One region of the Streptomyces sp. NBC_00207 genome, then DNA from elsewhere that is predicted to be linked to it. Evidence: riboswitches for the same ligand, from Rfam matches in the RefSeq annotation. Region 1 holds a riboswitch; each other region holds the start of a gene.

Region 1 (4,469 bases):
ACCAGCGAGGCCAGTGCCGTCGTCACGGGGACCGAGGCCACCAGTCCGATCGAGCCCACGAGGGTCCGTACGATTTCCACCGCGACCAGCTCGCTGTTCGCCACCGAGCCCATGCTGCTGTTCGCGATCGAGAACAGCAGGAGCAGGGGCAGTGCGGCGCCCGCGTAGGCCAGCACCAGCGTGTTGACGACCGACGCGATGTGGTCGCGGCCGATCCTGATGGCCGCCCGGTACAGGGCGCGCGACCCCATCGAGGGGTCCGCCTGGTGCAGTTCCCAGACGGCCGAAGTCTGGGTGACCGTCACGTCGTCGAGCACGCCGAGCGATCCGATGATGATGCTTGCGAGCAGCAGACCGCTCATGTCGATGTCCGGGTACAGCCCGTGGATCAGCCCGGTGTTGTCGTCCGTGTTGCCGGTGAGGGACGCCCAGTCGATGAACACCGAGCCCAGCAGGCCGATCAGCACCAGCGAGACGAGGGTGCCGAGGACGGCGACCGAGGTGCGGGCGGTCAGGCCGTGGCACATGTAGAGCGCGATCAGCATGATGGCGCTCGCCCCGACCACCGCGACGACGAGCGGGTTCGAACCCTGCAGGATGGCCGGGAGGATGAACAGCGTCAGCACGCCGAAGCTGACGATCAGCGCGATCAGTGCGAACAGCCCGCGCATCCGCCCGACGAGGACGACCGCGAGCGCGAAGATGCCGGCCAGCACCGCAAGCGGGATCTTGCGGTTCACGTCGATCACCGAGTACTGGAGGTCGCGGGGGGCGTCGGGCGCGTACGCCACGACCACCTCCTGGCCGTCCGCCAACTGCCGCGGCGCACCCGGCTGGACGACCTCCACGAAGGTGCGGCCCTTGTCCGGGCCGGTGCCGATCTCGACGGTGGCCTTCTTGCACTCGCCGGTCTGCGCGGCCTGGGCCTCACGGCCCTCGGGGGTGGAGGGGTTCGCGGTCGGCGGTACCTGTGCGGCGTTCACCGATTTGCAGTCGACGCGTTCGAGCGAGACGACCGTGCCCTGCTGGGTCTGCCGGTCGAATCCCACCCCCGTGCGCTCGTGGGCGGGGGCGCCGCCCGGCCAGAGCACCACCAGGCCGATGACAACGGCGGTGGCGAAGGGGATCAGTACGGCCGCGATGACCTTGCGCAGGTGCTTCGAGACGGGGGCCGCCGGGCCGTGCCCGTGGCTGTGACCGTGGCCGTGGGAATGACCGGCGGAAGGACCCCCGGAGGACTCGGACGAGTGCCCGGCGGAGTGCCCCGGGCCGTCGTGCGCGTGGCCGGTGTGGCCATGGGGCTCTGTGGGCTCGGTGGGGGGCTGCGGCGAGGACGTCACCAGCAGATCATCGCAAGAGATGAGGGGGCCCACTGTTCAGCACGCCATGGATGACGCTAGCGTGGGGGCTACTTTGCACAACGCGGGAGCTCGGAGCACCGGGCTGAGAGGACGCTGATCACCGTACGCGCATCACGGATGCGTACGGGAAGAGGCTGCGTCGACCGCCGAACCTGTTACCGGGTAATGCCGGCGTAGGGAGATCAGGTCTCATGACCATTCAGGACGCACGCACGCCTGCCGTCAGCCAGGACGCCGATGGCCAGACCGAGCGCCAGCCCGGCTGGCACAAGGGCTACGTGGCGGGCTCCCGCCCCGACATCCGGGTGCCGGTCCGCCAGGTCCACCTCACCAACGGCAAGGACGTGACGCTCTACGACACGTCCGGTCCGTACACCGATCCGCAGATCGAGACCGACGTCCGCCGGGGCCTCGCCCCGCTGCGCGAGAACTGGATCATCGGCCGCGGCGACACCGAGGAGTACGCGGGCCGTCCCGTGCGCCCCGAGGACGACGGCATCAAGCACACCTCGCCGCGCGGTGGCCTCAAGAACCTCGACGCGGTCTTCCCGGGCCGCCCGCGCCAGCCCCGCCGGGGCCGTGGCGGCCAGGCCGTCACGCAGCTCGCGTACGCCCGCCGGGGCGAGATCACCCCGGAGATGGAGTACGTCGCGATCCGGGAGAACGTCTCCCCCGAGGTCGTCCGCGAGGAGATCGCCGCAGGTCGTGCGGTGCTTCCGGCGAACGTGAACCACCCCGAGATCGAGCCGATGATCATCGGCAAGCGGTTCCTGGTGAAGGTCAACGCCAACATCGGCAACTCCGCGGTCACCTCCTCCATCGAGGAGGAGGTCGACAAGATGACCTGGGCGACCAAGTGGGGCGCCGACACGGTCATGGACCTCTCGACGGGCCGCAACATCCACACCACCCGCGAGTGGGTGCTGCGCAACTCCCCCGTCCCGATCGGCACCGTGCCGCTCTACCAGGCGCTGGAGAAGGTCGACGGCCGCGCCGAGGACCTGACCTGGGAGATCTACAAGGACACGGTCATCGAGCAGGCCGAGCAGGGCGTCGACTACATGACGGTCCACGCCGGCGTGCTGCTGCCCTACGTGCCGCTGACCGCCCGCCGCAAGACCGGCATCGTCTCGCGCGGCGGCTCGATCATGGCCGCGTGGTGCCTCGCGCACCACAAGGAGAACTTCCTCTACACGAACTTCGAAGAGCTCTGCGACATCCTCGCGACGTACGACGTCACGTACTCGCTGGGCGACGGCCTGCGCCCCGGCTCCATCGCGGACGCCAACGACGCGGCGCAGTTCGCGGAGCTGAAGACGCTGGGCGAGCTGAACACGATCGCCAAGCGCCACAACGTCCAGACGATGATCGAGGGCCCGGGCCACGTCCCGATGCACAAGATCAAGGAGAACATCGACCTCCAGCAGGAGATCTGCGAGGAGGCGCCGTTCTACACGCTCGGCCCGCTGACCACGGACGTCGCGCCCGCGTACGACCACATCACCTCGGGCATCGGCGCCGCGATGATCGCCTGGTGGGGCACCGCGATGCTCTGCTACGTCACGCCCAAGGAGCACCTGGGCCTGCCCAACCGCGACGACGTGAAGACCGGTGTCATCACGTACAAGATCGCGGCGCACGCCGCCGACCTGGCCAAGGGGCACCCCGGCGCCCAGGAGTGGGACGACGCCCTGTCGGACGCCCGGTTCGAGTTCCGCTGGGAGGACCAGTTCAACCTGGCCCTCGACCCGGACACGGCCCGCGAGTTCCACGACGAGACCCTTCCCGCCGAGCCGGCCAAGACCGCGCACTTCTGCTCCATGTGCGGTCCGAAGTTCTGCTCGATGAAGATCTCGCAGGACATCCGCCGCGAGCACGGCGGCGACCTGAAGGCCGACGAGATCCAGGCGGGCATGGCGGAGAAGTCCGCCGAGTTCGCGGCCTCGGGCAACCGCGTCTACCTGCCCCTGGCCGACTGACCCTCACGGTCCTTGTGAGCGGCGGAGGCTCCCGTCCGGGCCTCCGTCGCTCATCGAGCGGTCCCCTTCTTCAGGAAGAGCGCCGGGGCCGCGGTCCTGCCGGTCGCCACAGACGGATGAGGCGCTGAACGTTCCGTCCCCGGCCAGGACGAGGCTGCCGCCCCGCTCGTCCTTCCACACCCCTGCCGGCTCGGCACTCGTCAGCACGACGGCGTCGCCCGGCGCTCCGGGAACCCAGAGGCGACGCAGGACGATCAGCCCGACCCCGCAGCGCACCCCAGGGCTCCCCTGCAACCGCCGAGGGCGAGCCACTTCCCGTATCGCCGGGGTGGGGTGGGCGCCGTGGGCCGGGGTCCAGCAGCCGGCATGGGTCTTCCCCGGCTGGGGCGACCACGGTTCTGGCCGGCAGCGTCATCCTGCCCGGGCCCTGGCCGGGCGGCGGCAGCGGGTCCGGGCGCCCGACCGCGCGGTGCTCTGCGTGGTGGGGGACTCGGCATGCTGGCACAGAAGCCGCGGAGCTCGCGGCCTCGGGCAACCGCGCCCACCTGCCGCCGGCCACCTGCCGCCGACCGACTGACCGTTCGACGGCACATGAGCCACGGAGCGGACCCGCGACCCATGGGGGGAGCCGCGGGTCCGCCCGTTTTCGGCGCCGGAGCGCTCCCACTCGCCACGACCGGCTGGTCGTCGCACACCTCGTCCTGACGGCTCGCGTTCTCCGTGTCCGTCACAGCGGCCGTTGGTGTCGCATCACTAGTCCGATAAGAGGACCTATCTGCGAGGTGTCCTGCCACTTGCGGCAGCGCTTCCCACGCTGACCGATGTGGCCGGAGAGGCCCACACACATCGTTCGGTCGGTTTCGAGTAGGAGTGCTATGAGCCCCGAGAACAGGACCAGGTCAACGACGCTTGGACCGCTGCCGAGACGCAGTTGCCGGCTGAAGGGCAGCGCCCTCGCATCGCTTGCCCTGGTCATGATGGGGGTCGCCAGCCCCGCCTTCGCCCTCGCGCAGAGCATTCAGGCAACCGAGCGGGTGAACGCGGCGGGCCTCATGGGGGGAGACCACTGCAAGCCGGACGGGCGTCATGACCGCCCGGACCCGGGACGGGACCACAACCCGAGGGCAGC
Region 2 (4,469 bases), 1.7 Mb from region 1:
GACGACGGCCCCCAGCGCGTGATCACGTTCCTGCTCCTGACCGTGGTCAGCGATACCGGGGCCTACGCCGTCGGCTGGCGCTTCGGGAAGCGCAAGCTCGCGCCGCGCATCAGCCCCGGAAAGACCCGCGAGGGACTGTTCGGCGCGGTGGCCTTCGCGATGGCGGCCGGCGCGCTGTGCATGGAGTTCCTGATCGACGGCGGCGCCTGGTGGCAGGGCCTGCTGCTGGGCCTCGCGGTCGCGGTCAGCGCCACCCTGGGCGACCTCGGCGAGTCGATGATCAAGCGGGACCTGGGCATCAAGGACATGGGCACCCTGCTGCCGGGCCACGGCGGCATCATGGACCGGCTCGACTCCCTCCTGCCGACGGCGCCGGTGGTGTGGCTGCTGCTGGCGGCCTTCGTGGGTGTTGGCTGACCTGCGAAAAGGCGGCGTGTGACGCCGGGCGGTTACTCTTGAAAGGCGCGCTGCTTCTGCGGCGCGCCTTTCGTCTTACAAGGAGTACCTGCCATGGCCCGCCCCGTTCCGGGAGAGCTCACCTTCGTCGCCCCTCGCGGGGCCAAGAAGCCGCCCCGGCACCTCGCCGACATGACCCCGGCCGAGCGCCGTGAGGCGGTCGCCGCGATCGGCGAGAAGCCGTTCCGGGCCAAGCAGCTTTCCCAGCACTACTTCGCGCGCTACGCGCACGACCCGGCCGAGTGGACCGACATCCCCGCCGGCTCGCGGGAGAAGCTCCAGCAGGAGCTGCTCCCCGATCTGATGAACGTCGTCCGCCACATCAGCTGCGACGACGACACCACGCGCAAGACCCTGTGGAAGCTGCACGACGGCACGCTCGTCGAGTCCGTGCTGATGCGCTATCCCGACCGGGTCACGATGTGCATCTCCTCGCAGGCCGGCTGCGGCATGAACTGTCCGTTCTGCGCCACCGGCCAGGCGGGACTCGACCGCAACCTCTCCACCGCCGAGATCGTGCACCAGATCGTCGACGGCATGCGCGCGCTGCGCGACGGCGAGGTCCCGGGCGGACCGGCGCGCCTGTCGAACATCGTCTTCATGGGCATGGGCGAGCCGCTGGCCAACTACAACCGCGTGGTCGGCGCCATCCGCCGGCTCACCGACCCCGAGCCCGACGGCCTGGGCCTGTCGCAGCGCGGCATCACCGTCTCCACCGTCGGCCTGGTCCCGGCCATGCTGCGGTTCGCCGACGAGGGCTTCAAGTGCCGTCTCGCCGTCTCCCTGCACGCGCCCGACGACGAGCTGCGCGACACCCTGGTCCCCGTGAACACCCGCTGGAACGTCCGCGAGGTGCTCGGCGCGGCCTGGGAGTACGCGGAGAAGTCGGGCCGGCGGATCTCGATCGAGTACGCCCTGATCCGCGACATCAACGACCAGGCCTGGCGTGGTGACCTGCTGGGCAAGCTGCTCAAGGGCAAGCGTGTCCACGTCAATCTGATCCCGCTGAACCCCACGCCGGGCTCGAAGTGGACCGCCTCGCGGCCCGAGGACGAGAAGGCCTTCGTCGAGGCCATCGCCCGCCACGGCGTGCCCGTGACCGTACGCGACACCCGCGGCCAGGAGATCGACGGCGCGTGCGGCCAGCTGGCCGCTTCGGAGCGCTAGGTTCCGCTTCTGTTCGATGAGATTCGGCCGCGGGGTACCCTGTGGCCGAACCAATTTCATATTCCGACAGGGGAGCGCCACAGCGCTGAGAGTGCGGTATCCGTCATCCGCAGACCCTCTGAACCTCGCCCCGGTCATTCGGGGTAGGAAGTTCGGTCACCACTCTTGCTGTTGCGCCCTGCCCGGCGTCCGCTCTCGCAGCGCCGGGCAGGGCCGCGTCTTCTCCTGGACATCCCAGGAGGAATTCACCGATGAGCACCACCAAGAAGATCGCGGGCGCCGCGCTCGCGGCCGCGCTGGGCGTCACCACGCTCAGCGCCTGCGGCGGCGACGCCAAGGACAAGACGGCGGGCGCGAGCGACGCCCCCAAGTCCAAGACCGTGACCCTCGTCTCGCACGACTCCTTCAACGTGACCGACACGGTCCTCAAGGAGTTCGAGCAGCAGAGCGGCTACACGGTCAAGGTGCTGAAGTCCGGGGACGCCGGCGCGGCACTGAACCAGGAGATCCTCACCAAGGGCTCCCCGCGCGGCGACGTCTTCTTCGGCGTGGACAACACCCTCCTCTCGCGCGCCCTCGACAACGGCATCTTCACGCCGTACGAGGCCAAGGGCCTGGCCGACGTGAAGCCCGAGTACGTCCTCGACAAGGAGCACCGGGTCACCCCGATCGACTCCGGCGACATCTGCGTCAACTACGACAAGGCGTACTTCGCCGACAAGAAGATCGCCCCGCCGCAGACGCTGGACGACCTGATCAAGCCGGAGTACAAGAACCTCCTGGTCACCGAGAACGCCGCGACCTCCTCGCCCGGCCTCGGCTTCCTCCTCGCCTCCGTCGGCAAGTACGGCGACGAGGGCTGGAAGGACTACTGGAGCAAGCTGAAGGCCAACGGCGTCGAGGTCGTCGACGGCTGGGAGCAGGCCTACAACGAGCGGTTCTCCGGCTCCGCCGGAGGCAAGAAGGCCAAGGGCGACCGCCCGCTGGTCGTCTCCTACGCCTCCAGCCCGCCGGTCGAGGTGCTGTACGGCGAGCCGCAGCCGGCCGAGGCCCCGACGGGCGTCGCCACCGGCACCTGCTTCCGCCAGATCGAGTTCGCGGGCCTGCTGAAGGGCGCGAAGAACGAGGAGGGCGGCAAGGCCCTGGTGGACTTCCTGGTCAGCAAGAAGTTCCAGGAAGACATGCCGCTCCAGATGTTCGTGAACCCCGTGACCAAGGACGCCGCCCTGCCGGAGCTGTTCACCAAGCACGGTGTGGTGGTCGAGAAGCCGGAGAACGTGGCTCCCGAGACCATCGCCAAGAACCGTGAGCAGTGGGTCAAGGCATGGACCTCGCTCGTCGTGAAGTAGGCGGTACCAAGGGGCCGGGCGCGGCGTCGGGGGGCGCCGCGCCGGGCTCCGGCCCCCGCGGGGGCGGCCGGTCGACCGCCGTGCGGCTCGCCCTGATGGCCGTGCCGCTGGCCTTCTTCGGGCTGTTCTTCGCCTACCCCGTCGCCTCGATCGTCGGGCGCGGCCTCAAGACCGACGAGGGCTGGCAGTTCGGCCGGATCGGCGAGGTGCTGGCCCGGCCCGACATCGCCGGCGTGCTGTGGTTCACGACCTGGCAGGCGCTCGCCTCGACCGTGCTCACGCTGCTGATCGCGCTCCCCGGCGCGTACGTCTTCGCGCGCTTCGAGTTCCCCGGCAAGCAGCTGCTGCGGGCCGTGGTGACCGTTCCCTTCGTGCTGCCGACCGTGGTCGTCGGCACCGCCTTCCTCGCGCTGCTGGGACGCGGCGGGCTGCTGGACGAGACGATGGGGGTCCGGCTCGACACCACCGTCTGGGCGATCCTCCTCGCGCACGTCTTCTTCAACTACGCGGTCATCGTCCGCACCGTCGGCGGGCTGTGGGCGCAGCTCGATCCGCGCCAGGAGGAGGCCGCCCGGGTGCTGGGCGCCGGCCGGTTCGCCGCCTGGCGGCGCGTGACACTGCCCGCGCTGGCCCCGTCGGTGGCCGCGGCCTCGCTGATGGTCTTCCTGTTCACCTTCAGCTCCTTCGGCGTCGTACTGATCCTGGGCGGGCCCGCGTACTCCACCCTGGAGGTGGAGGTCTACCGGCAGACCGCGCAGCTCCTGGACCTGCCGACGGCCGCCGTGCTGACGATGGTGCAGTTCGCCGCGGTCGGCGCGATCCTCGCCGTGCACGCCTGGACCGTGCGCCGGCGCGAGACCGCGCTGCGGCTGGTGGACCCGGGCCGCACCACGCACCGGCCGCGCGGCTGGGCGCAGCGCACGCTGCTGGGCGGGGTCCTGGCGACCATCGCGCTGCTGATCGTGGCGCCGCTGGCCGTACTGGTCGAGCGGTCCTTCGACGCCCCCGGCGGATACGGGTTCGGCTTCTACCGGGCGCTGCAGGACGCGGGCGCCGGCGGCGGAACCTTCCTGGTGCCCCCGTTGGAGGCGATCTGGAACTCCCTCCAGTACGCCCTCGCCGCCACCGCGATCGCCCTGTTCATCGGGGGGCTGGCGGCCGCGGCACTGACCCGGCGCGCGGGGCCCTTCGTACGCGGCTTCGACGCGCTGCTGATGCTGCCGCTCGGGGTGTCCGCCGTGACGGTGGGCTTCGGCTTCCTCATCACCCTGGACGAGCCGCCGCTGGACCTGCGGACCTCGTGGATCCTGGTGCCGCTGGCGCAGGCGCTGGTGGGCGTGCCCTTCGTCGTACGGACCATGCTGCCGGTGCTGCGCGCGGTGGACGGCCGGCTGCGGGAGGCGGCCTCCGTGCTCGGCGCGTCGCCGCTGCGGGCCTGGCGGGAGGTGGACCTGCCGCTGGTGCGGCGGGCGCTGTTGATCGCGGCCGGATTCGCCT
Region 3 (4,469 bases), 1.7 Mb from region 1:
GCCGCGCAGCCCACGTCCTCCAGCTTCCGCGCGAGCACCGGGTCGTCGTTCGTGTAGGGGAGGACTGTGAAGCCCTCGTCCACGAGGATCTCGGCGGCGTCCAGCAGCTCGACGCCGTCGGGCAGGAGGGTCCGCTCGTCCGCGACCACCTCCAGCTTGATCCAGTCCGTGCCCAGCGCCTCCCGGGCCAGCCGGGCCGTGAGCACGGCCTCGCCGGCCGTGAAGCAGCCCGCCGTGTTGGGCAGGACCGCGATGCCGAGCTTGGTCAGGACGGAGAGGACGGAGCCCTGGACCGTGGGGTCGAGGCGCCGCATCGCGACCGTCGTGAGTTCGGTGCCGGACGCGACCAGCGAGCGTTCCAGCACGTCCAGGCTCGGGGCCCCGCCCGTGCCCATGATCAGGCGGGAGGAGAAGGTCCGGCCGCCGAGGGTGAAGAGGTCGTCCGCCATGGCGCTCAGCCCCCCTGGACCGCGGTGAGGATTTCGACCCGGTCGCCGTCGCCCACCGGCGTGGCCGGCCACTGACCGCGCGGGACCACGGTCTCGTTGAGCGCGGCGGCGACGCCGGAGGGGGCCGTGGTCAGGGTCGCGACCACGCTGTCGAGCGTGGTGCCGGCCGCGACCTCGCGCGGCTCGCCGTTGACGGAGAGGGAGACGGAGGCGGGGAGGTTCATGCGTACGACTCCTGACGTGCGGCGGAGAACCGGCGGGGGGTGAAGGGGCGCGCGATTTCCGGCACTTCGCCGGTGGCCAGCAGCTCGGCGAGCACCTCGCCGGTGAGCGGGGTCAGCAGCACCCCGTTGCGGTAGTGCCCGGTGGCCAGGTGCAGGCCCGGCAGGTCGGTCGGGCCGAGCAGCGGGGCGTTGTCGGGCGAGCCGGGGCGCAGCCCCGCACGGGTCTCGGTGAGGGGGAGTTCGGTGATGCCGGGGACCAGTTCGTGGGCGTCGCGCAGGAGTTCGTAGACCCCGCCCGCGGTGACCGTGGTGTCCCAGCCGAGTTCCTCGCTGGTGGCGCCGACGACGAGTTCGCCGTTCTCGCGCGGCACCAGGTAGACGTGGCTGCCGCGGACGACCGCCCGGACGGTCCGGGACAGGAACGGCGCGTAGGCCGGGGGCACGGACAGGCGCAGGACCTGGCCCTTGACCGGCCGTACGGGAGGCAGCACCTCCGGCGGTACGCCCGCCAGCCTGCCGCTGAGCGAGCCCGCCGCCAGGACCACCTGGGCGGCGCGCAGCTCCGTACCGTCGTCGAGTGCGGCCCCGGCCGCCCGGTCGGCGGTGACCAGGAGCCGTTCCACGGCGGCCCGGTGGATGATCACGCCGGCCCGCTCGCAGGCGGCCAGCAGGGCGGCCGCGAGCCGGCGCGGGTCGACCTGGTGGTCGCCGTCCACGCGCAGGCCGCCGCGCACGCCCGGGGCGAGCATGGGCTCCAGGCGGCGGCACTCGCGGCCGGTGAGCCACTCGGACTCCAGGCCGCAGCGGCGCTGCAGCGCGTGCAGTTCCCGCAGGTGGAGCCGGTCGTCGGAGTCGAGGGCGACGGCGAGGGTGCCGCAGGCGCGGAAGCCGATGTCCATGCCGCCGCTCGCGTCGGCGAGCTCGGCGGCGAACTCCGGATAGCGTGCGGCGGAGGCAAGGCCGAGGCCCAGGAGGGCTTCCTCGCCGAAGTGCAGTTCGGTGACGGGGGCGAGCATGCCGGCCGCAACCTGGGCGGCGCCGCCGCCGGGTGCCGGGTCGGCGAGTACGGTGCGCATCCCGCGCGCCGCGGCCCGCCAGGCGGTGACCAGACCGATGATCCCGCCCCCGATGACGAGGACGTCGGATCCCTTCCGAGATGAGTGCATGGGCGTCCAGCCCCTCCCTTCGCCGGCATGACCCGGATCAGGTTCGTACGGTCGGAGGCCGGCCAGCCTCCCTCTCAGCCCGGTGCGCCGGACTCCCGCGATAGGTACGGTGGCCAGACTATCCCGGCCCCGGACGGCCGGTAAGGCGGCACCTATTCCTGACGGAGCGTCAGATGATTAGGGTGGCCGGGTGAGCGAGCAGACGGAACACAAAGAGCGCGGCGTCGTGATCGTCGGCGCCGGAATGGCCGGGGTGCAGACCGCGGTCGCCCTGCGCGAGCAGGGATTCGCCGGCCCCCTGACCCTCCTGGGCGCCGAACCCCACCAGCCCTACGACCGGCCCCCGCTGTCCAAGGCGGTCCTGCTCGGCAAGGCCGAGGACTCCGCCTTCGACGTGGACTTCGAGGGGCTCGGCATCGAGCTGCGGCTCGGGACGGAGGTCACCGGGCTCCGGGCCGCCGACCGCGAGCTGGACACCGAGGCCGGCCCGGTCCCGTACGAGGTCCTCGTCCTGGCGACCGGCGCCGAGCCGCTGACCCTCGCCGGCACCGAGGGCGTCCCGGGCGTCCACCTGCTGCGCACGCTGGACGACGCGGCGCGGCTGCGCCCGGTCCTGGCGGCCGCGCCCTCGACGGTGGTCGTCGGGGCGGGCTGGATCGGCGCCGAGTTCGCCACCGCGGCCCGCGAGGCGGGCTGCGCGGTGACCGTGGTCGAGGCGGCGGACCGGGTGCTGGCGGGGGCACTGCCCGCCGAGGTCGCCGAACCGATGGCGCGCTGGTACGAGGAGGCGGGCGCCGGGCTGATCACCGGCGCGAAGGTCGCCGGGATCGAGGAGGGCCGGGTCCTGCTCGCGGACGGGCGCGCCCTGCCGGCCGGCGCGGTCGTCGTGGGCATCGGCGCGCGCCCCGCCACGGGATGGCTGGCCGGGACCGGTGTGGAACTGGGCACCGACGGCTCGGTCACCGCCGACGCGTACCTGCGCACCTCCCTGCCCGGCGTGTACGCGGTCGGAGACTGCGCCTCCTTCCCCTCCGGGCGGTACGGGAAGCGGCTGCTCGTGCACCACTGGGACAACGCGCTCCAGGGGCCGCGGACGGTGGCGGCGAACATCCTGGCCGGCGCCGGCGCCGGGGAGCCGGCCCGGGTGTACGACCCGGTGCCGTACTTCTGGTCGGAGCAGTTCGGCCGGTTCGTGCAGTACGCCGGACACCACGGCGGGGCCGACACCCTGCTCTGGCGCGGAGACCCGGCCGGACCGGCCTGGTCGGTGTGCTGGCTGCGGGGCGGCGCGCTGGTCGCGGTCCTGGCGGTGGGCCGCCCCCGCGACGTGGCACAGGGCCGCCGCCTGATCGAGACGGCGGTCCCTCTGGACCCCGCCAAGGTCACCGACCCCGCGACCCCGCTGAAGTCGGCCTCGGCCTGACGCCGGCGGGGCTGAAAACCAGCCCCGCCGGCCTTTGCGGCGCGGGGTCCCGGGCGGGGCCCGGTCCGGGCCGCGACCCGGACGGGGCTGCTCAGGTACCGGCGGCGGAGCCGAGATGGCAGGCTTGTGTCCGTGACCGAGATTGACGCAAAGATCGATGCCCTTGTCCCCTCGTGGCTGTACCTCCCCGACATCGCGGAGATGCTGAACATCGAGGTGACCCGGGTCCGCCAGATGGTCAAGGAAGGGCAGCTCATCGCCGTCCGCCGGGGCGAGAACCGTTCCCTGCAGGTGCCGGCTCCCTTCATCGACGGCGACAAGGTCGTCAAGGGCCTGGTCGGTCTGCTGACCGTACTGCGCGACGACCGCTTCACCGACGAGGAGATCCTGGAGTGGCTCTTCACCGAGGATCCGACCCTGCCCGGCACTCCCGTGCAGGCGCTGAGCGAGAATCGCGGCACGGAGGTGAAGCGCCGCGCTCAGGCGCTCGCCCTCTGACCTGATCCGCAGTTCGCTCCACCGCGGTGTACGGGCCCCGCGCCCGTACACCGCCTCCACCACGGGGGGTTCACCCATGCAGCTGTCCGACGCCCGGCTCTACCTCTGCACGGACGCCCGCAAGCGGCAGGGTGACCTCCCCGAGTTCCTCGACGCCGTCCTGGCCGGAGGCGTGGACATCGTCCAGCTCCGGGACAAGGGCATGGAGGCGGGGGAGGAGCTCGAACACCTCCAGGTGTTCGCCGAGGCCGCACGCCGCCACGGCAAGCTCCTCGCGGTGAACGACCGCGCCGACGTCGCCCACGCCATCGGCTCCGACGTCCTCCACCTCGGCCAGGGCGACATCCCCGTCCCCGCGGCCCGCGCCATCCTCGGCGAGCGCGTGCTGATCGGCCGCTCCTGCCACGCGGAGGACGAGGTCGACGCCGCCGTCGCCGAGCCCGGCGTGGACTACTTCTGCACCGGCCCCTGCTGGCCCACCCCCACCAAGCCCGGCCGCCACGCCCCCGGCCTGGGGCTGGTCCGGTACGCGGCCTCGCTGGAGCAGGACCGGCCCTGGTTCGCCATCGGCGGCATCGACAGCACGAACCTGGACGAGGTGCTGGACGCCGGCGCCACCCGCGTCGTGGTCGTCCGCGCCCTCACCGAGGCCACCGACCCCGGTGCGGCCGCTGCGGAACTCGCCAAGCGCGTCCGGGCCCGGCTCGGC

Evidence for each region. A riboswitch is a leader RNA that binds a small molecule or an ion and turns the genes downstream of it on or off. The one in region 1 is predicted to bind thiamine pyrophosphate.
Region 2: linked by a shared signal. The riboswitch ahead of OG472_RS31025 (thiamine ABC transporter substrate binding subunit) and the one ahead of thiC (phosphomethylpyrimidine synthase ThiC) in region 1 are both predicted to bind thiamine pyrophosphate.
Region 3: linked by a shared signal. The riboswitch ahead of thiO (glycine oxidase ThiO) and the one ahead of thiC (phosphomethylpyrimidine synthase ThiC) in region 1 are both predicted to bind thiamine pyrophosphate.

Annotation. Positions count from the first base shown of each region.
Region 1 covers NZ_CP130715.1:4,808,121-4,812,589, reverse strand. Annotated here, with positions in the region: gene OG472_RS22720 (YibE/F family protein) at 1-1,340, opposite strand, end outside; TPP riboswitch at 1,413-1,558, shown strand; gene thiC (phosphomethylpyrimidine synthase ThiC) at 1,553-3,340, shown strand; gene OG472_RS22710 (hypothetical protein) at 4,315-4,469, shown strand, end outside.
Region 2 covers NZ_CP130715.1:6,534,575-6,539,043, forward strand. Annotated here, with positions in the region: gene OG472_RS31015 (phosphatidate cytidylyltransferase) at 1-417, shown strand, start outside; gene rlmN (23S rRNA (adenine(2503)-C(2))-methyltransferase RlmN) at 511-1,623, shown strand; TPP riboswitch at 1,682-1,791, shown strand; gene OG472_RS31025 (thiamine ABC transporter substrate binding subunit) at 1,875-2,972, shown strand; gene OG472_RS31030 (ABC transporter permease) at 3,068-4,469, shown strand, end outside.
Region 3 covers NZ_CP130715.1:3,061,336-3,065,804, reverse strand. Annotated here, with positions in the region: gene OG472_RS14620 (thiazole synthase) at 1-449, opposite strand, end outside; gene thiS (sulfur carrier protein ThiS) at 455-673, opposite strand; gene thiO (glycine oxidase ThiO) at 670-1,839, opposite strand; TPP riboswitch at 1,837-1,948, opposite strand; gene OG472_RS14605 (NAD(P)/FAD-dependent oxidoreductase) at 2,030-3,262, shown strand; gene OG472_RS14600 (Rv2175c family DNA-binding protein) at 3,395-3,760, shown strand; gene thiE (thiamine phosphate synthase) at 3,837-4,469, shown strand, end outside.